3 regions of the Paenibacillus sp. S-12 genome follow, and region 1 is predicted to be linked to each of the others. Evidence: riboswitches for the same ligand, from Rfam matches in the RefSeq annotation. Region 1 holds a riboswitch; each other region holds the start of a gene.
What was found. A riboswitch is a leader RNA that binds a small molecule or an ion and turns the genes downstream of it on or off. The one in region 1 is predicted to bind cyclic di-GMP.

Region 1 (7,587 bases):
TATGACTACCGGGTTGTACAGATTAATACGCTGGGCAACGCGAGAGCGGAGCTGGAGATATTAAGGGAAGTAAAAAAGCTTCATGTGGATGGCCTGATTGTGCTTCCGCTTGCTTATCCTGCCACACTGCCTGACTTGATTAACAAGTCGAGCCTTCCGATATCCGTTATTAACTACGGGAAGAAGCTCGGGGACGATGTGAAGGCGGATATTGTCAGTTTATCGACACAAGAAGGCAAGCTAGTGATGGAGCATTTTATGAATATCGGACGGACACGAATTGCATACGCTGGAGCACCGAAGCACATCATTGAGGAGCGTTTCTTTGCCTACGAAGATGCCCTGCCGCAAATAGACAGCTCTTTGATCTATTTCGGAGATGATTTTTCAATGCAAACCGGATTAAAGGCAGCAGATTATTTTGCAGGTCTAACGAAGATGCCGGATGCGATTTATGCGGGCAATGACATGATTGCGATGGGTCTGCTGAACCGGTTTAAGGAATTGGAAATTCGTGTGCCAGAGGACATTGCAATCGTAGGCATCGATAATATTTTATGGGGGACGATTACAACGCCTCGGCTCAGTTCAGTATCAATCATGGGGGCCGAAGTAGCTAGGGTAGCGACAGAGCTGCTGCTGAACCGAATCATTGAACAGAAACGCGGTGTATATGAACGTGTACAGTTTGAACCCCGTCTTATTGTAAGAGAGTCGAGTGTGGCGATGACGCGCAGCTCACAGCAATTGGACTGAGATTTGGATAAGGAAGAAAGAGGAAGGTATGGTAAAGGCGGATGATAGGATGGATATCATGCTGGCCAATTTGTTGCAGAAATACAGCGACTTCGGATGGCTGTGCAGAGTGGATGAGTGATTCCGCGTAATATGCACGGTTGAGCAATTGTAATACACCGTTGGAACATGGGTTGTAATAACCATGTTTAGCGGTTTTTTTTTGTTTTTTAATGCTGTAAAAATCAGCATTCGAAACATTGACACAAATTTGTCACATTTCAGCGCGAAACCATAAAACATTTTCCTCTATTGGATCATCTAACATAAAGGCGGAAAATTCATACTTGGATATGATTTCAACTTAGGAGGGTGAAAATGTGAAAAAGCTAATATCAGGTTTTGTTGCGGCAGCACTTGGCTTTACGCTGGTCATGCCTGTACCGGCGCAAGCTGCGCCTGCAGCTTACACCGTATACGTGAATGGGAGCAGTATTAGTACAGGTCAATCGCCTGTTTACACGCAAGGCCGTGTGCTGCTTCCCATGGCGGCTATTTTCCAGGCGCTTGGCGCCAGTGTAAGTTACGATTACAAAACGAAGAAGGTGTCAGCTTACAAGGGAGGAACCTCGGTAATTTTGACCTTGGGCTCCAAAGCGGCAACGGTCAATGGAAGAACTGTCTATATGGATGTTCCAGCTAGAGCAATGGGTGGCAGAACGATGGTTCCGGTACGTTTCGTAAGTGAATCATTGGGTGCTACAATCACTTATGACAACAAAACGAGAGTCGTTCGCGTGACTTCTGGCAGTTCGCCGACATACCCGGATCGCCCGACGTACCCGGATCGTCCAACAACGCCTGACTATTCCGGTAATCTTCAAGGCGTAAACTATGTTACGGTTCAAATCTCCGGTCAGTCTGGAGATGCCAGCGATATTCGAGTGAGCTTCTCCAAGGAGAGGAATGAATATAATCTTGATCATTATCGCGTCATGATTGTTAAAGCTTCAAACTCCTTTAATTTGAACAAAGCACGCTCCGTATCTTCCAGCAATTATACCGTAGTGAACAAAAACGCTGACGATCCTGTAGTCAAATTGGATTCTCGCGCCCGTGACGTAGATGGAGACTATATTCGCACGAATGTGAAGTATGAAGCTTATGTATTGTCAGTGGGCAGATCGAGTAACGATCAGGTGCTTTCTAACTCATCTTCTACCTTTACGTTAGGCGATAATGCAGTTGCAGCGGCGACGAATGTGCAAGTGCGCAATGTGGCGAATTATAACGATGGCCGCGATATGCAGGTTAGCTTTACTCGTCCATCTAACGACAGTCAAATTCAAAATTATCGGATTATGGTCGTTAAAACGAAGGATGCATCTCGTTTCGATGCTTATGAAGCAGACCGCGTATCCAGCCAAAATTATACCACTGTATCGAAGTCCAGTAACTATACGTTGACGACAACATTGAGTTCGACGGCAAGAGATACATCAGGTGACTATATCCGTAAAGACGTGTCCTATACCGTATTTGTCGTATCTGTCAGCAATACGAGCTCGTATAGCAACAAGCTGTCCTCCAGCTCATCTTCGATCACGCTTGGACAATCAGCTGGTGTTCCAGTGATTACGAAAGTTAGCCAAGTGGGCAATTATGGAGATGGCCGCGATATTCAGATCAGCTTTAATCGCTCTTCCGATGAATCGCGCGTAAGCTACTACCGGATTTTTGCAGTGAAATATTCGGATGCTTATCGCTTTGATTTGACTGAAGCAAACCGGGTTTCATCCAGCAATTATTATGATGTCTCGAAGAATGGCTATAGCATTACTTCAACATTGCCATCTAATATGCGTGATGTGAATGGCTCATTAATCCGCAGAGGGGAAACGTACCGTCTGTTCGTCATGTCAGTTTCGAATAGCAACTCTGACTACAATGCATTGTCGGGCGCATCCGATTCCATCAATATTTCGAATAACTCAACGGTATACAATGCTTCCAATGTAAGAGTAAGCGATGTAGGAGATTATAATGACGGCCGCGACATGATGGTTACCTTTAATCGTGCATCGGATGAATCGAATATTAGCCAGTATCGCATCATGGTTGTGAAATCAAGCAGATCGTATCGCTTTGATGTATCTGAAGCGAACAACGTATCCAGCTATAACTACACGTCAGTGAACACGAATGGAAGAGACATCAGCCTCAAGCTGAGCTCTACTGCTAGAGACGTAGATGGCGATCTGATCCGCAATGGAATCAGCTACCAAGTATACGTGCTTTCGGTTGGACGCGGCAGCTATGTGAATTCCTTGTCCAGCTCTTCAGATTCGATTACATTGTCTAACAATTCGACGGTCTATCCAGCAACGAACGTATCGGCGAGCAGTATGGGCGGCAATTACAATGATGGACGGAACATGGGGGTAACATTCAACCGTGCCGCAGATGAATCGAATGTGAATCATTATCGTGTCATGGTTGTGAAGTCTTCCAATGCAAGCCGTTTTAACCTGACGGAAGCGAACAGAGTAAACAGTTGGAACTCGACGGTCGTGAATCGTAATGGCAGCAGTTTGTCAACAGTACTTGGTTCGGATGCAAGAGATGTGGATGGTGCGCCAATTCGCAACGGTATTAGCTACCGGGTCTTTGTGCTCTCTGTAAGCGCGAATAATCAAGCGAACAATGCGTTGTCTGCTCCATCTCCTGAGGTTACGCTCAGAAGCAATGCCTCAGTTGATGTTGTAACGAATGTAGAAGCGAAGATTATTGGCGGAAACGGCAATGCCAGCGATATTGAAGTGGGCTTTGCTGCATCATCCAACAATTCTTATGTTAATGAATACCGCATTATGGTCGTTCGTGCTGATCAGTCTTATGCCTTTGACACATATAGTGCGGGACTTGTGAGTTCATCAAGCTATATTCGGGTTGGAAGCCAAAGTGGCTATGTGAGACAATCGCTGACAAGCAGCTTGCGTGATGTTCAAGGGAATGTCATTCAAAAAGGTATTGCTTACCGGGTCTTTGTGCTTACGGTAGCTGACAATAGAAGCGGCTCCTCGAATGCTTTGTCTTCGCCTTCTGGTGAATTTTCCTTGGTAGATCAATCCGTGCAGGCCCCTACGAATGTGTTTGTGGCGAGAGAAGGAGCGAATGAATTCAAGGCCTACTTCTCGAAGCCAAGCAGCGACAACGGAATTGCCTATTATGGAGTAATGGTCGTTCCTTCCGTATCGGCAGATTCATTCAACCTGGATCAGGCGAATCGTGTGGGAGGAAATAATTATAAATTGGTAAGCGTGTCGGGCGATGGATCGACCATGTTCTCGTTGTCCGATAATGATGTATACGGAAATCCAATTCGCACTGGTGTTGCCTATAAAGTATTTGTGGTGTCCGTAGCGGATGGACGATATGCAACGGTTAATGCTCTCTCAAATGCCTCTAATGAAATCATTGTTGGAAACTGATAGTAAATCAAGCCAATGGCAAACAGACTGAACGGCATAGAATAATAGCATTTTATAAGAGCCTCGAATGCATTTCGAGGCTCTTATGCATTCATAAGGGAATTATTTTAGGGATAAGAGGGATTTTTATGCTGGTATTCAATGATAAGGAGTAATTTTAACATTAGGTCTTCAATCGACAATTTTGTCGAATGAAAAAAGGAGAGGAAACGAATGGAAATGTTAGAAAAAACGCAGTTTAGGGGTGTTTTTGTCGGAAAAAAGTCGAAAAAACACTTAATTACAACTAAAAAATGACAAAAAATGATTGTCCGTGTCGAAAATTTGAAAATTGATATGAAAAGGTATTAATCTTTTCATTTAAGCAGCCGATATAAAATATGGGTCTGTAGTTGGATAATTGTGAACAGGTATCCAGCATGCTGATATGTAATATGTACTTTAGACCTAATCACGCGATACATGTCACAAGAACTAGTGCGTAAACAATGTTATGACATTCTTGCCTGGTAATCGATTTGCAACAATCAATGGAGACATCAAGAAGAACAACATCAGGATTAAAAGGCAAACCCAGTCGAAAGTTGGGGGCGCAAAGCCTCGGGCCTAACGTCTATTGGATTATGGCAGCCGGGCTGCCATTCGAGTTGCGGTAACCAAACAACGGTTATTTGGTGACAAGGCTATTCCCAATGGCCTTTTTTTTGCGCACAAAGGTTGGGGTAAATGATGGAAATTGTGTTGCTGAAGTGGGACGAATGTACTTCCTATAAAAACATAGCTTCGTTGATGGATCGATTTATCCCGTATGTTACGCCTGAAAAATACAAACGGTTAGACAGACTTCGAGAGCGTAAAGATCGTTACCGCGTGGTTGCAGCTGATATATTGGCTCGCATCCTGCTCTCTCGAGCGCTGAACCGATCGAACGACGAGATTGTTATTCGTACTCATTCATTCGGCAAGCCGTATATAGAGGGCAACCCGGTATTTTTCAACATCTCTCATGCCGGTGCATTCATTGCAGTGGCATTGGATAGAGCGCCAATCGGGATTGATATTGAGCAAGCAGGGGAATGGAGCATGGATGTGGCTAGGCTGATATGCTCGCCGCGTGAGCTGGAATTGCTTGCAAATACGGACGACTGCCGTGCGCGTCAGGAATTGTTTTTTTACATATGGACGGCTAAGGAAAGTGTGTTGAAGGCAATTGGTGTAGGTCTCAGTCAGCTTCCAAGCACTTTCGAAATCGTGCAGGAGACAGCCGTACCTGTACAGCGTAATCAATTATGGAAAGTTAATCATTATTATGTAAAGCAATATGTCGTTCCTGAAACAGGCTATTGTATGACTGTGTGCGCACAGCATATGGATTTTGCCAAGCAAATAGAGTACATCACATGGGAGCAGTTGACTCATTGGTTTATGAAATGGGTTGGATCGTGATAAAGGAGAGGACGAAGATTGGCTTTCATGGAATTGACAGTAGAACGATTGACAGGCTATGACGCACATTCTATTGAGCTGCCTGAGGAGACGTTGCGTCTTCTGAAGGATCATTCGACCGAGCATTCGGTCAAGTTGGAATCCGTCATATGCGGAGCGTGGGCAACGCTGTTGTCTCGTTTCTACAACTCACAGCAAGTAACTCTTCATGCCGTTCAATCGAGTAATGGCAATGGCAATCATACCGTAGTCAGCCAGGATGACGTGACCATGCAAGGAATTATGAACATTCATAACAGTTTGTTGGCTTGCACAGAAGGGCGTAACCTGACTTGCTCTGAAATAGGAATAGACAGCGATGTAGCAACATACTGCTGGTACGGAGCAGATGCTCAACCGATGCTTCCGGAGGGGACACAGGAATGCGGTTTGCATTGCTGCATCCAATCTGTTGATGGAGTTGGTTCGACACTGCTGTTTACCATGTACTATAAGGAAAATCATTTCCAATTATCGACGGTGGAGAAGCTGGCGGAGTATTTCCTGCAACTGTTGCAGGAAATGGTTAAGCACCCTCAGAAGCGCATTGGCGAACTGGAGATGTTAACGGAGCAGGACAAGCACCAGTTGATCGAAGGAATGAATCAGACTCGGGTAGATTACCCGCATACATTTACAGTTCCGGCACTGTTCGAGGAGCAGGCGCAGCTTCATCCTGACCGGGTGGCTGTAAAGGAAGATGGCCGTGACCTGACATATCGTGAGCTGAATGTGCGTGCGAACCAATTAGCGCGCAGATTGCAGAGTCGGGGCATTGGCCGTGAGCATTCCGTTGGGATTATGGCAGAACGAAGTGCGGAGATGGTTATAGGGATATTGGCTATCCTCAAGGCAGGGGGAGCTTATGTACCTATTGATCCGGATCATCCTCAAGATCGCATTCAGTACGTTTTGGAAGACAGCCGCACGAAGCATGTGCTGTTAAGCCGTTCATCACAGGCGGATTTGCCTGCTAACATGGAGCTTATCTATATTGATGACCCGACACTTGCTGATGAGTCAGGAGATAATTTGGCATCTATCAATCAGCCGGAAGATCTTATTTATATTATTTATACATCTGGATCGACAGGACGGCCTAAGGGCGTTATGGTTACCCATCGCAATGTCGTTCGCCTAGTTAAGCGAACGAATTTTGTGAAGTTTAACGAAGGCGATCGAATTTTGCAAACGGGGTCATTGGTGTTTGACGCCTCAACATTTGAAATATGGGGCTCGTTGCTGAACGGCTTAGGTCTGGTTCTCATAGACAAGACAGTCATTTTAGATGCAGAACAATTAGAGCAAGCACTCGTTCGCCACGGTGTAACGACCATGTTCTTAACAACAGCGCTTTTCATTCAATTGGTGGATCGCAATCCACGCATTTTTGCGCCTTTGCGTCAATTACTCGTAGGTGGAGAGCTGATGTCGCCGAAGCATTTCTATCGTGCAGCCAAGGAGTGTGCACCGATCGACATCTCGAATATCTATGGGCCTACGGAAAACACCACCTTCTCGACTTCCTATCTGATGAAGGAGGAAGGAGAGGGCACGATCCCAATCGGTACACCGATCACGAACTCAACTGCCTATGTCGTAAATAATTATGGCATGCTGCAGCCGATTGGAGCTGTAGGAGAGCTGTGGGTTGGTGGTGAAGGTGTAGCACGCGGCTATCTGAACAAGGAAGAAATGACGCGCGATAAGTTCATCGATAGTCCATTTGTGACTGGTGAGCGCATCTACAAGACGGGTGACCTTGTTCGCATGTTGCCAGACGGAAACCTGGAATTCGTGGGACGCAAGGATCATCAGGTAAAAATTCGTGGCTATCGCATGGAGCTTGGCGAGATTGAAGCGCAAATTCATACGC
Region 2 (7,587 bases), on a different contig from region 1:
GACCGCATACTCTTGATAGGCAGTAACAAATATAATATGAAGCTGGGGATGGATTTGCAGCAGACGTTCTGCTAGTTCGAATCCATTAATCTCAGGCATTTCTATATCTAAGAATGCGACGTGAAGCGACTCATGCTGAGCGATATCGATTGCATCACAGGGGTTGGAGCAGGTGATGATTCGCTCGATTTTATTTCGTCCGATTTGTTCGGTAAGCAGCTTTTCCATTTTCTTTAGAGCGAGTCGCTCATCATCAACAATTATGGCATGCAGTCCCATTGTCAAGATAGCCCCCATTCTATTTCTATACTGAACATGCAGAAGGAAGAATACTCGGAATATCTACGTAAGAATATGAAGAAGACTTCGCAAATAAAAAACGGCGGTTTAAAAGTTCAGGTGCTTATGTTCCAGCATATCCCGCATATTAATAGACTTCAAGCTGGGAAGAGATTCGACAAGTGTGCAGCTTTTCCAATCTTCCATCAGTATGTATCCGCGCCGCACTAATGCAAAGATCGTATTAGTGGTACAATGCCATTCGGGGATTGCTTTACTGCCAGAAGCCCCTTCGATTATAGCGGCACCTTGAAATGTCCAACATCCTCCACTCCAGCGAATGAGCCGTCCGCCATGCTTACGTGCTTGCTCAAGTGCTTCTTGTTGAATGATGGATAATAGCATGTTCGTATTCCTCCAGCAATCATAGTCTTACTCGATACTTCTATTAGAACATATAAGGCTGAACAAAATCTGAATTCGAAGGATCGAGATATCAAGAAATAGCAAGACGATGGCTAACTTGCTTGATCAACGAAGATACAAAAGAGCCGGCTCCCCAAGAACCGGCTCTATCTCTTGATATGCTGCTGGAAAATGGAATATGGGCTATATCCGACGATGTTTGCAGTGGCGAATTAGTCGAGATTAACCCATACAGTCTTTACTTCGGTGTAATTGTCTAGGGCGTAGGAACCCATTTCGCGTCCGATGCCGGACTGCTTGTAGCCGCCGAACGGAGCGGCTGCATCGAATACGTTGTAACAGTTCACCCATACCGTGCCTGCTCTGAGCTTGCTTGCGATGTAATGGGCACTCTTCAAATCCTGTGTCCATACGCCGGCTGCCAGCCCATAGTCTGATTGATTGGCCTGTTCAATCAAGTCATCCAGTGTATCATAAGGCAGTGCGGCCACAACTGGACCGAAAATTTCTTCGCGGGCAATCGTCATTTTCGGATCGACCTGTGCAAAGACGGTAGGCTCGACGAAGTAACCTTGATTGTAAGGGACTGATCCGCCCGTCACTAATTCGGCGCCGGCTGCCCTGCCTGCTTCGATATAGCGCCGGACAACCTCATGCTGCTCAGAGGATACGAGCGGCCCCATTTCCGTCTCGAGATCCAAGCCGGCACCTACACGAATTCGTTTCGCTTCGGAAGCGAGATCGGCAACGACGTTGTCATAGAGCTTTTTCTGCACGAAGAGGCGCGAGCCGGCAGAGCATACTTGTCCCTGGTTGAAGGTAATGCCGCGAAGTGCTCCCGGCACGGCGCGCGACAAATCAGCGTCAGGCAAAATAATATTCGGCGATTTTCCTCCAAGCTCAAGTGTCACCTTTTTTAAGGTGTTGGCAGATTCGCGCATTATGGATTTTCCTACAACGGTTGAGCCTGTGAAGGCGATCTTATCGACGAGGTTATGCTGGACAAGCGGTGCGCCGGCGGTTTCCCCAAAGCCTGGAATAACGTTCACGACGCCTGGCGGGAATCCAGCTTCTTGAATCAGCTGCGCGAGGTATAGAGCAGACAGCGGCGTTTGCTCAGCAGGCTTTAGAACGACGGTGCAGCCGGTAGCCAGGGCAGCGCCCAGCTTCCAAGCAGCCATCAGCAGCGGGAAATTCCACGGGATGATTTGGCCGACGACGCCGACAGGCTCATGTCTTGTATAGGTGAGGAAGTTGCCTGCGGTTGGAATCGTTTGTCCAACGATTTTAGTCGCCCATCCCGCGTAGTAACGGAAATGCTCAATCGTAAGCGGGAGATCGGCAGCAAGTGTTTCACGCAGCGGCTTGCCGTTGTCCAGCGTTTCTAGCTGCGCGAGTTCTTGCTTGTTCGCTTCAATTAAGTCTGCCAGCTTGTAAATGAGGCGGCTGCGATCTGCTCCGCTTAGACGCGACCATTGTCCATGATCGAAGGCGTCGCGGGCCGCTCGAACGGCTCTATCGACATCCTCTTCCCGCGCTTCAGCCACGACAGCAAGAACTTCTCCCGTTGCAGGATTAAGAGAGGAGAATACGTTATTTTGTGCGGCTTCCACCCATTCCCCGTTGATGAACAGCTTTTTCGTGCCTTGCAAGAATGCTTCTACCTTAGGACTGATCTGAATCTGTGACAAGACGCAATCACTCCTTCTACTTGGAATTGGTACATTGGTTAATAACTTGTACATTACATATGTATTCTCGTGCTGTGCGAATCATGCCCATTGCTGGTATGTACGTCAAGGAGGTAGATTTTACCTGATTGTGGCGTGTACATAAATATAGGAAAAACAGGCTTTCTATGAAAAAATGAGTTATTATTAAGGGAGATGAGAGAGTGATAGAGATAATCATTTTCGATCACCATCTTGTCATTTTGCAGGGAAAGAGGGAGCTTCATGAAAAAGAAATTACTTATCAGTTCGTTGATGTCTATGCTGGTAGCTTCTACACTGCTGTTCCCGCAGCAGTCAGAGGTTGCAGCAGCGGCGGCAGGAAATAGCCAGGCTTCGACGAAAACCAAAATTATGCTGGATGGTTATCCGCTTGAGTTTGCTGCTGAACCCGTCATTGTACAGGGAAGCACGATGGTTCCGTTCCGTGGCATTGCTGAGGCGCTTAATATTGAGGTATTGTGGAATGCCAAGAGTAAGACAGTAACAGCGAATCAAGCGACTGCTGAGGGGAAAAAGGTAGTAGTTCTTCAATTAAATCAGAAGAAAGCTAAGGTCAGCGGAAAAGAGGTAGAATTGGCAGCGGCGCCATTTTCACGAGCAGGCACCACGTATATTCCCCTTAGCTTCTTTAGCAAGCAGTTCGGTGCACAAGTATCTTGGGATCAGAAGAGTCGGGTTGTTGCACTTCAATCCCCGCCGAAGAAGATGTACAGCTTGGCTTTCTATGCGCTGAAATCCTTCGGCGAGCGTCAGTACATTCCTCAATTTGACTCGGTTGCATTTGGCTGGGCACGGCTTCAGGACGATGGGACGATTACAACAAGCGGTTCCGAGTACAACTGGCCTCAAGCTGCAGGGGATATCACTCCTGAGAGTATATTGGATAAGGCCAAGCAGGATGGAACGAGTCCGTATTTGATGGTATTTTCGACTGACAGGAAAAATGAGCTGACGAAAATGCTTGAAGATGCGGCGCTGCGAGACAAGGCGATTGAAGACATTATGAAGCTTGTCGCAGACAAGGGATTTTCCGGTATTGTGCTCGACTTCGAAGGTTTGGGTCTGTCTGGCGATATCGAAAAAGCGAAGCGGGACTATAATGAGTTCGTTATCGGCTTGTCCAAACAGGCCAAAGCAGCGAACATCAAGCTGTCTCTGGCGCTTCATCCGTTGAATGGAGCTTATAAAGGATACGACTACAAGACACTTTCGACAGCGGCGGATGATCTCATTATTATGGCGTATGAATATACGAGAGGGAAAGTTCCGGAGCCGTTGGACAAGGTGAATGAGGCAATTAAGCTTGCTCTGAAGGAAGTGCCGAAGGAGAAGCTGATATTAGGCATTTCCACTTGGAGTGAGAATGAGAAGACGATTAGCAGCGTGATTGGACTAGCTAAACGCTATCAGTTGAAGGGAACGGCATTGTGGAGATTAGGGCTCATTGGGGAAGCATCCAAGGCGCAGATTGACAAAAATGTGATTCCGTTAAAATCCTAAATTCTAGTTACGAGAAAAAACAGCCATTATTTATGCTTATGATATAAATGTATTTACTTGAAGATAGCTGATTTATTCAAAATAGCCGGCCTTATGGCCGGTTATTTGCGTTGGCAGCGTTAGCAATACAGGTGCAAATAAAAGCCGTGTAATCTGTATCATCACGAAACCGGGAAGCAAAGTTGCCCTCCCGGTTTGCTTTCGTACGATTAATGACACGTTACTTCGGGGAACTCATTGTTGGCACCCTTTAGAAGGTGTCCCCCGATTCCTTTACGCTGCTGTTCCTTCATTTCAGCGAGTTTATCGGCCTTCAGGAACATGGCGGGCTTGCTGCTAAGTGGATTCATGTCCAGCTCATAGAGGGAGCCATCCATATTAACAGCTGCGCTTACGCGACCATTTATGTTCAGCACGTTGAAGGCAGTTGCGCCCCCGAAGGAATGTCCCATGACAGTCTTGTCCATGTCGATAGTTCCTGTTAGCGGGCTTGAAATATGACCGGCATTCAAGCTGTCAAACTGACGAATGACAAAGTTCAGCCTAAGTGATGAAGATTAAAAAGAAGCCGGCAGTTGGTGTAAGATTCGTTTAAAAGTCTGTGTTTCAGCAATTTCAATATTTGTTCAGAATCTAGAACAAAGACGGCTAATGTCACTTTTTTGACGAATCAAGGGATCTTTATGAATCAGATGTGTACAAGCCATTTAGTTGCATGTTACCATAGACATATAACTGTTACATTTGGATAATGGCAAACCCTAGCGAAAGCAGGGGACGCAAAGCCACGGGTCTAATGCATTTACACAATGCGATGACAGCCGGGTTGCCCTAATTGCAATATGAGCGTCTATTTAAGTGCGCCGCCATTAGGGTGGCGCTTTTTTGTACGTATGAAGAAGCGCCCCTGGTGTTCATCTCATTCGAGCGGACAACGTCAAAGAATGGGAGATGGTAAGGATGCGGACACGTTGTACAGCAACAAAAGACAACAACGCAACGATTCAACAACAAAATAAACTATGGCTAGCTTGCAGGAAGCAACGAATAACGCTGCTGGTTAGCGCATCAATGCTGTTCGGGATGTTCATTTCTCAGCCTGCCCTCTATGCAGCAGATAAGCTGAGCGGAAGCGGGACCCCTTCCTTGGAAAAAGTGAATGCGCCTCAGACAGCAGCAATCAATGTCCAAGGCATTTCGATGGGCATGAGCGAGAAGCAACTTATTGAGCGATTGGGCCAACCTGCTCGCAAAGACCTTAGTGAATATGGCTTTCAGTGGTATATTTACAATCAGGATTATAAGCAGTATGTACAGGTAGGTGTACGCAATCATGAGGTTGTGGCCCTATACACAAATGCAAAGGGAAGCTATGGCGGCATTGGATTCGGTGCGACGAAGCAGGAAGTTGCAGCAGCCTTTGGGACGTCGCTTAGCAGTATTAAAAAAGGAAATACGATCTATCATTACAGGGACAACGGTGGGAAATACAGCCTGCACAAGGTTGGCAATGCGTATGCAACCGTGTTCTATGATTTGAATCAGCGCGGTACAGTAACGGCTGTCCAATTTATCTCTGAAGAGGTGGAGCTGTCATTCAAAGGCTATTTTGGTACGCCTAGCGAGCAATTGCGGACAAGCTTCGAACAGCAGGTTTTCGATCTTGCAAATGCGGTTCGCGTCCGCAATGGTGAGAAGCCGCTGCAGTGGAATGATAAAATTGCCGGAACAGCGCGCAAGCATAGTGGAGACATGGGACGGAGAAACTTTTTCGATCATAACAATCCAGATGGCAAGTCTCCATTCGATCGGATAAAGGCAGACGGAATCGTGTATAAGTCAGCAGGAGAGAATATAGCAGCCGGGCAGACTAGCGCGATTTTTGTCCATGAGAACTGGATGAATTCAAAGGGCCATCGCGCCAATATTTTGGGAGGCTTCTCTAGCATTGGTGTGGGGGTATATTTCGGAGGCCCATCGAAAGTTTACTATACGCAGAACTTCTTTACGCCGCAAAGCTAGTTAATAGAATCATGAATCATGAAAAGCGCCGCATTCATATACTGAAGGCGGCGCTTTTTTCTGCAAACTTATTACAGCGTGTTGTCCATAACAGCCTTGACGATCAGTCGATGGGTAGCCGTATCGATCGGTTCGCAAGTAATCAATGTCAATTCCCGTGCATCCGGATTCTGATCCAGAACGGACAGATCCTCCGGTACGACGACGGATTTCGACTGTACGGTGTAGGTATACGTTTGTTCGGCTGTTTCCAGCTGAATCTTATCCCCTGCTGTTAACTCATCCAGTCTATTGAAATGCCTGCCGAAGGTCAGGCTGCGGTGACTTGCCAATACGAAGTTGCCGAGCTCTCCCGGCATTCGTCCAGGCACCACAATTCCGCTTCCCACCTTAAGAGAAGCCGGAGTAGCCCCTTCCACCATAGGTTCGCGCAAATCAATTTTCGCTATAGAAATCGTGCCGTACACATGCAGACCATCTATGACTTTCGGTTGGAGCTTCTTCTTCCCGGCGGCCGGATCGCTCTCTGATGTTGAGGACACAGGAATGATATCCTGAGGGAGATTGTCCCATTCGGTAAGCAAGCGAAGCTCTCTTTGCTGTTCATTGTATTCGTTCCACTTGGGAAACAGGATAAGAGCTAATCCGGTCAGCAGTAACAATAGCGCTGCAGCGCCGATCAACCGTGATAGTATTAATCTCTTCTTTGAAATAAGAGGCACCCCCTTACTGTTGCATTCGTGCCTCTATTGTACCGTATGCGAAGACTTATTTTCCACGACTGACCATGAGGAAATACAGATTTATTTGTTCTTTCCTTCTCGTTTTTGCATGAGTGCTTTATGTATCCAGATCGCAGCTTGTGATCCCTCGCCCAATGCGATTGTAACCTGCTCGGAATGCACGCCTATATCTCCGGCCGCCCATACATTCGGTACATTGGTCATTTTTGTACGGGGATCTACGATGATATGCTTATTTTCGAGACGCTCTACGCCGATCTGTTCAGCCAGCGAGGAACGCACTTCATTGCCGCCAAAAGCAACGAACCCGCGCTCACCGTTTATCGTTCTGCCATCGGTGAGCTTCACGCCGCTGAAGATACCTTCTTCCTCGCATAAAATAGAATCGATACCTTCATTAACTAGCTCTATATGATGCTCAGCTAACAACTCCATGTGTTCCATGGATAAGGGCTTCTGCTCATGATTAATATAAATGAGGTCGGAAGTCCAATAAGATAGCGTTAGCGCCATATTCGCCCCAGTAGGGCCTGAACCCATTACGATAGTGCGGCGGCCAGCTACCTCATAGCCGTCGCAATCTGGGCATACATATACGGTAAGCCCAAGACAAGGCATGAGATGAGGCAAGGGCGGGAGTCTATCCATAATTCCGGTTGCCAGTAACAGTGTTGATGCTGCAAATTGACCATTCTCCAGTGTATTCACAAGAAAACCCTGTGAGTCATCGCGCGAAAGCTGTATCACGGTATCCTTCAAGAAGGATATGCCGAGAGATTTAGCATGCTGTTTCCCGAGAAGGCGAAGCTGTTCGCCAGATACTCCATCAGGCCATCCAAGAATGTTATGGTAGGAACGGCAGATCGTCGACCTGCCGTTCTCAT
Region 3 (7,587 bases), on a different contig from region 1:
AGCCAAGTCAGCAATGACGAAAATGACGGAATCGACAGCGACTGTACAAGCAAGCTCTATGAACACCATGTACAGTGAATTGATTGCTCTGCAAAATCAAATCCTGCAGCGTGATGGTTCATTAAAAAAGCTGCAAGCAAAAAACAAGGAGACCTTAACCAATATCCGCAGCAGGCTCCAGCAATGGGATACTGATAAGATTAACAAACTGGAAGCCTCTCTAAAGCAGACAAGACAGCGCTATGAGCCCCTGTTCGCTTCTTATCAGCTACTGAACGATCAAATTTCCCGTACAGTCTCCAAAAAAGACGAGAGAAAGGAAATGCTGCGCAAGCAGCGCGATATTGTGAAGGCCGCTGTACAGCTAGCCCGAATGGATATTAAAGCAAAGGTAGGGGCTGTGAAGAAAGCGCGAGACAGCAGATCGAAATTCGTCAAACGTGTACGTGAGATTTTGGCGGGCATTCCTTCCGTCAATGCGCAAATGAAATCTGAGCGGAGCAGGGTCAGCGAACTCCATAAACGCGCTACACCTCTATGGAGCTCACTCCATCGAGCCGTCAAGAAGGGGGATGCAAAAAGCTCGCTCCAATCCCTAACATCGCTCGTCTCTCTTATTCGTCAAATTGATCAGTCCAAGAAGAAGCTGGAGCAGCATGAGGCACGCATTACCGAGATCCTGCACAAAGCAAGAGCAGCGTTTGCTTGACGTTCATTAGGTTTATTATGGTTGTCATGTAATGAGCCAGATTTCTTCTGTAAAAATGAAAATCCCCGGAGTTTATCCGGGGAACCTTTATACCGATTGCTTATGTTGTTCTATGGTGGCAGCGCTGCGTTCATCTTCATTAGCATAACGTGTAAAGCGCGCTTCAATTTTTTTGCTAATATACAAGGACAGACCGATAAATAAGACAACAAAAATAAGCTGCAATGGGTGATCAATAAACCGTTGAATATCGTGGCCAATATAAGATACGGTGAACACCATTAGCGCCTTCCCGAATAAAATGGCGATGAAGAAGGAACGAATGCGCATACGCGCCACGGCCGCGACCATATTTATGAGGACGAACGGCCCTACAGGAAAAATACTGAGCAGGAAAACATAACTGAAGGCGTTATGACGCACCCACAACATGCTCTTCTTCACCTTCGGCTTTTCTGCCCAACGAGACAGCAGAGGGTGGCCTGCTATCTTGCGAACGATGAGGAACGTCAACATGCAGCCGCTCACAATTCCGATCCAAGAATAAAGGAACCCCCACCACAGCCCATATACCGCAGCATTGACACCAACAATGACAATGGTAGGCAGCGGAGGGATAAAGGATTTCATGAATGTTAACAAGATGCCGGGCAGCGGCCCGAAGGAACGGAATTGCTCCAACAGCGCCGTCAAATGTTCTTCTGTAAAATAAGAGGTAATCTCGGATAATTCCATGTTGTACGTATCCACCAGCCTCTATATTAATCTGTCTGAAAATGGTTCTATCCCCTTGCAGTCATGCAAATTTTTAGCTTGCTTGCAAATAGCATAACATAATTTAGGAAGCTCATACGCTTTCCTGCACAAAAAAAGATCGACAATTACATGGCACATTCCAAGCTCACTTCGTACATAATCATTACCAATGCATATGAAAAAAGCCGACCCTGAGGGTCAGCTCCTTGTTGTACAGCTTATTCTGAATACCTATAATAAATGCCCCAAACCTAAGGTTTGGGGCATTGTATTTACGTGTCTTACAGCTTTACAACGTTCTCAGCTTGTGGTCCACGGTTGCCTTCAACTACGTTGAACTCAACGCGTTGGCCTTCGTCCAACGTTTTGAATCCGTCGCCAGTGATTGCGGAGAAGTGTACGAATACATCGTTGCCGCCTTCAACTTCGATGAAACCGAAACCTTTTTCTGCGTTGAACCATTTAACTGTACCTGTTTGCATGAACAAATACCTCCTAAAATTTACATGACCTCTTATTTACATTAATAAATAAAATTCACATATTGGACAAGGTTATTCTGTTTCAAAATAACCCTCTGCAATATGTGAATCAGGTCAAATTTGAATATAGTTATCTTACCACAGGATTACCTAAATAGCAATTCCTGTTTTTTTAATTTGTTTTTGAATCGCGTTGTCGAAGCCGTACCTTCAACGAACTTGGACACGACAGCAGCTGCGCTAGTTCACAACGTCTACTCGATCAACCTTCTTAATCGTCATATATATAACGAATACACCAATTAGTGCCAAGCTAATTGGAATGATAATGATGGAATTTAACGATATACCGCCAACTCCTACATTGTTGGAGCATACAATAAGCGAAATAATCAAGGAAGAAGTAATCGTTACTGGCGTCGAATATTTCTTCATGCCAAAATATAAAGGAATGAGACTCATCAAACTCGCTGCCAGTGCGTTCATCACGAATTGGAATGCCCCTTCCCCGATAATCGACAAGGTCAGCGTCTCTTGAATGCTGGGTTTCACGGCATTAGCCGTCAGCAAAATCGCACTGAGCACGATTTCAGATAAAATAATGCTGACGAATGTAAATGTACAAACAATGAACAGCTTACTGATCAAGAGCTTTTTCCGGCTTATCGGGTACATGAACAAGATGTTGATGGTCTTAGATTTATACTCCTCGATAATATATCGTGATAATAGCACAGCTGCAAAGGTAATAAACGTCAGCCGTACGATTGAATCCACGCCCGCAAAAAGGGCATTATATTCGGGAAAAGCAATATCATCTAACGGTGTCCGGGTATATAACATTAAAAATAGTAACGCCATCATGACGACGTTAGCTATGATCGCCCCACGTATGTATCCGCCAATTTTAAACTTTCGAAGCTCCAATTTTACTAGATTAAGCAACATGATCGCCTCCATCCAATAACGATAAAAAGTACTGCTCCAAGGAACTGTTTTTCTTGTGAATCGATTCAATTTGGATATCATTCAGGACCAATTCCTTCGTCAACACTCCTTGCTGGATATTCGGATCATATACCCGGATCATCCGCTCATCCATAACCCGCAGATTGTGTATGCCTAACTTATCTTCTAGCAGGAATGAAGCTCGCGTGCAGTCGCTTGTCACAATCTCAACATATTCACAATTTTTCATTCGAACCTCATCCATGGATACTTCTTTAATTAACCGGCCATGATTAATGACGCCAATCGTATCTGCGACAAGCTCAATCTCACCCAATAAATGACTGGATATCAAAATTGTCGTGCCATATTGCTTGCTCAGCATAAGCAGCAAATCCCGGATCTCCTTAATCCCTATCGGATCCAGTCCGTTAATAGGCTCATCAAACATAAGCAACTCCGGCTTCGTCGATATTGCTCTCGCGATACCGAGGCGCTGCTTCATTCCTAATGAAAAGTCCTTGACCGATTTATTTCCAACATGATGAAGCTTCACAAGCTCCAGTGCCTCATCAATGGAATGCATATTGTGATACCCCATATATGCACAATGCAGTTCCAGATTATCTCTCGCCGACAGCTTGTCATAAAATACGGGGTATTCGATAATTGTCCCCATGCGGGATAGCAGATGATAGGAATCAGGAGCTAATGTTTCTCCGAACAATTCGATTTGACCAATCGTAGGCTTAATTAGGTTCGTAATCATCTTCATGATCGTTGTTTTGCCGGCCCCGTTCGGCCCTAGAAATCCATAGATCTCTCCCTGGCGAATATTCATATTTACATTCGAGACGACCTCTTTGCCTTGGAACGTCTTCGACAGATGATGTGTACGTACTAGATACGTCATGGCAGTATCTCCTCTCACTCAGTTGCCAATTTCCCGATGTCTTCATAGTTATTGTATAAGACAGTGTTCTCTTATTCCTTACTCAATCCTTACAAAAATCTTAAGCCCTATGGGGTGATTGTTTTACCGGCTGTATACACCATATGTGAATTTGCAAATCAGTCTTTTAACTACTCTAATTATTATCATATGGACATGGCGGCGATTCAAATGAATATTTATGTTCTATATCTGAATTCACTAGCATATCAATTTCTCGTAATAGAGTAAGATACGACACTCTGTCCGATGTATGATTCAACTCTAGTAGGTTAATACTTGTAGTATGTATACCAACTAGTATTTTCTTATCATTGACAAATTGTTCCTCTTAACCTATATTGAGCATGATAGTTCCCTATGCCTAGGATCTCAGTCATCTACGCTTACATTTACGAAGCACTTAATTAAATCTCATAGGGCACACTAATCGAAAGATTAGGCCGCAAAGCTTCGGAGTCTAACGGTCTTATGACCTATGACAGTCCGGCTGCAACTAACGATCACGTTATTGCAGCCGGACTTTTTTTATTTATGTGAGGTTCCGACGGAATTAACTTTCCGTTGAGCTATATAAATAAGAATGAGGAGGCATGGACTCACTGTAGTTAAGGGAGGAATAAAATGAAAAAATGAGGTGGCGAATTGAATGAAACGTAGAGTAAAGTTAGCTGTAACATGGCTGTGCGTATTTGCCGTGTTCTTCGGGTTTATTCCTCACACACTGCAAAGTGCAGATGCAGCCGCACAAGATCCAATCTGGCCAGAATCAGGTGCTGTGAAATTAAGCAAGACAGCGAAGCCAACCGGGACGCCGGGAGAATGGAAGATTACTCTAACCGCCGAAGGGAAGAACGTTGAAGCCGGTGACACCGATGTCGTACTTGTCTTAGACAAGTCAGACAGTATGAGATCCTACAAACGGTTAGACAATGCCAAAAAGGCAGCAGAGAAATTTGTAAATACGCTGCTTTTTTCCAACGTCAAAACAAGAATTGCTCTTGTCACGTTTAGCACCAGCTCAGAGGACACATCATCCGGATTCCTTGGCCAGAATGATAAACAGCAGCTCCTGAACAATATTAAGGGTATCTCGGCTTCCGGAGGGACAAACATACAAAGCGCTCTCTACACAGCACATCGTTTATTAGCTACCAAGAGTTCAGCCAAAAATAAATTTATTGTGCTGCTCAGCGACGGTGCGCCAACGTTCAGTTCTCCTGCAAAAAAAGCTGCCTCTTATTCATGGCCCAACAATAAGTACAACTTTGTATTATCAGATTTTGACTACACCAAGACTATCGGTTCAGGCAACAGCTATCAATTATCCTCTGGCTTGTTCGGGGATCGATACACGATAGGCAACTATACGGTTAAGGACAATGGAATTCCTACGATATCTCAAGCCAAGGCATCCAAGGATGCAGGAATCAACATTTATTCGATCGGGCTTGAGGTCGGCAATGATGCTAACGCTGTATATGTATTAAAAAACAGCGCTTCAGCAAACAACTATTACCCATCTGACAGTGCGGAGCTGGAGAAGGTTTTCTCTGAACTGGCAGGGAAAATCTCTTACGCGGCTGAAAATGCTGTAGTCAAGGATCCGATGGGTGAAATGTTTAACCTTATTTTCAAGGGTAATGCACCTGTTGAAAATCAAGACTATAAAGTATCTCAAGGGACAGTGAAATGGGATGCAGCTTCTGAAACGTTTGTATGGGACGTTGGCAACATCGTAGAAGGAAGTCCGGCAACCTTGACATATACCATCAAAATGGACTCTTCCAAAAATCCAAGCGCCGATGTCAATTACCCGACAAACGGGCGAACTACCATAGAATACACAGATGTGAATCAACAACGTACATCAAAAGAGTTTGAAGTGCCGCAAGTCAGCTTCGGCAAAGGCTCCATACTTGTGAAAGGCTACAAGGTAAATGACCAAGGCGAGCCTATTAACGCAGACGGCAAGGTTGTTGAACGTGTGGATCTTGCAGAGCAGTTGTACAGTGGATCCTTCACCGTCAACGGCAAGGACGCGCTGGACATAGGGCCGAAATACAAGGTTCCTGCTCCGAAGCTTGATAACTATGTATTGAAAAAGGGTACTGACCCTACAGAAGAAACGTTAACGATTCAGGAGCCTAATAAAACCATATGGTTCGGATATGCGCTAGCTCCACAAAAGTTAACGATTAAGTACGTAGATAGAGAAACAGGTAAATCCATCGCTAACGACGACTCTTCTCTCTCCGGCACAATCGGACAGACGATTACGTTGAAGGCTCTGGATATTCCGGGTTACACACCTGAGAAGACTGAGGTTCAGTACACGTTCAAGGCCAAGGACAACGAGTACACCTTCTTCTACAAGAAAACGGATCTCCCTATCACTATCAAGTTCGTCGATAAAGATACGAGCAAGTCCATTGCTGACGACGACACTTCTCGTTCAGGCAAAGTTGGCGAGGCCGTTACGTTGAAAGCTCTGGATATTCCGGGTTACACGCCTGAAAAGGCGGAAATAACCTATACCGTCAAAGCTACAGACAACGTGGTTACCTTCTTCTACAAAGCAAACGCTCAAAAAGTAAACATCCACTACATTGACCAAGATACCAAGCTACCTATCGCAAAAGACTCTTCGAAAGACGGCAAAACTGGAGAATCAGTAACACTGACTGCACTTGAAATCACAGGCTACACTCCAGTGAATCCGGAAGTCAGATACACATTCACGGCTGAGGCTAACCAAGAGAATACCTTCTTCTACACCAAGAATGCTCCTGTAGAACGCACTGTTCACGTCCACTATAAAGAGGCGGATACTGGTGCGGTTCTGAAGGAATCTACTTCGACAAGCGGTAAGGTTGGAGAAACGGTTACGCTGAAGGCGGAAGATATTACGATTAATGGTGTTGTCTACGTTCCTAACACTTATGAACATGAATACACCATTACTGACAAAGAGGAGCAATCCTATACCTTCATCCACACCAAGAAGAACGTTATTCCTCAAGAACGCACCGTGCACGTCCACTATAAGGATGCAGCTACTGGCACAGTTCTGAAGGAGTCCACTTCAACAAGCGGCAAGGTTGGGGCAACCATCACACTGAGAGCAGAAGATATTACAGTTGATGGTGTAATCTACGTGCCAGCTTCCTATCAGCATGAATACGCAGTCACTGAGCAAGCTGAACAATCCTATACGTTCTTCTACAGCAAGAAAGAGCTGCCAACCTATTTCGTAACTGTTCATCATCTTGAAGAAGGCACTGACGCAGTGCTGCATGAACCTACTACGGTCAGTGGAAAGTCTGGCGAAGTCGTTCATGTAACAGCTGAGCCAATTTCCGTCGCTGACGCCGTGTACCAGCCAATAAAATTCAACCATGACATTACAATTGAGGGGACTCCAGAACAACTGTATACGATTTACTACAAGAAGGGCGAACCAGTAGAGCCATTGCTGCTGACGGTATTGCATCTGGATAAGGAAACTCTTGCACCGCTGGCAGAACCAACTTCACTGAAAGGCAAAGCCGGGGAACACATTACGCTGAAACCTACACCGATTACTGTGACAGATGCAGTCTACAACCCGGAACACGCTGCTTATGACTATGTCTTCACGGGAGAAGCGACTCAGACCTTCTCTATCCTCTACATTAAGAATCCAATTACTCATCCAGATCAACATGTGACAATTAAGTATGTGGAGCAGGGAACAGGCA

Region 2: another riboswitch for cyclic di-GMP. It lies ahead of NO352_RS23080 (CAP domain-containing protein); the one in region 1 lies ahead of NO352_RS19055 (4'-phosphopantetheinyl transferase family protein).
Region 3: another riboswitch for cyclic di-GMP. It lies ahead of NO352_RS23255 (MucBP domain-containing protein); the one in region 1 lies ahead of NO352_RS19055 (4'-phosphopantetheinyl transferase family protein).

Annotation. Positions count from the first base shown of each region.
Region 1 covers NZ_JASIUF010000019.1:65,793-73,379, reverse strand. Annotated here, with positions in the region: gene NO352_RS19065 (LacI family DNA-binding transcriptional regulator) at 1-756, shown strand, start outside; gene NO352_RS19060 (copper amine oxidase N-terminal domain-containing protein) at 1,116-4,226, shown strand; cyclic di-GMP riboswitch class I at 4,783-4,869, shown strand; gene NO352_RS19055 (4'-phosphopantetheinyl transferase family protein) at 4,953-5,672, shown strand; gene NO352_RS19050 (non-ribosomal peptide synthetase) at 5,700-7,587, shown strand, end outside.
Region 2 covers NZ_JASIUF010000026.1:70,953-78,539, forward strand. Annotated here, with positions in the region: gene NO352_RS23055 (response regulator) at 1-279, opposite strand, end outside; gene NO352_RS23060 (hypothetical protein) at 388-684, opposite strand; gene NO352_RS23065 (aldehyde dehydrogenase family protein) at 918-2,396, opposite strand; gene NO352_RS23070 (stalk domain-containing protein) at 2,661-3,938, shown strand; gene NO352_RS23075 (alpha/beta hydrolase) at 4,148-4,450, opposite strand; cyclic di-GMP riboswitch class I at 4,682-4,772, shown strand; gene NO352_RS23080 (CAP domain-containing protein) at 4,899-5,960, shown strand; gene NO352_RS23085 (class D sortase) at 6,032-6,682, opposite strand; gene NO352_RS23090 (NAD(P)/FAD-dependent oxidoreductase) at 6,764-7,587, opposite strand, start outside.
Region 3 covers NZ_JASIUF010000026.1:116,515-124,101, reverse strand. Annotated here, with positions in the region: gene NO352_RS23280 (hypothetical protein) at 1-709, shown strand, start outside; gene NO352_RS23275 (TVP38/TMEM64 family protein) at 797-1,444, opposite strand; gene NO352_RS23270 (cold-shock protein) at 1,747-1,947, opposite strand; gene NO352_RS23265 (ABC transporter permease) at 2,188-2,895, opposite strand; gene NO352_RS23260 (ABC transporter ATP-binding protein) at 2,885-3,808, opposite strand; cyclic di-GMP riboswitch class I at 4,258-4,345, shown strand; gene NO352_RS23255 (MucBP domain-containing protein) at 4,497-7,587, shown strand, end outside.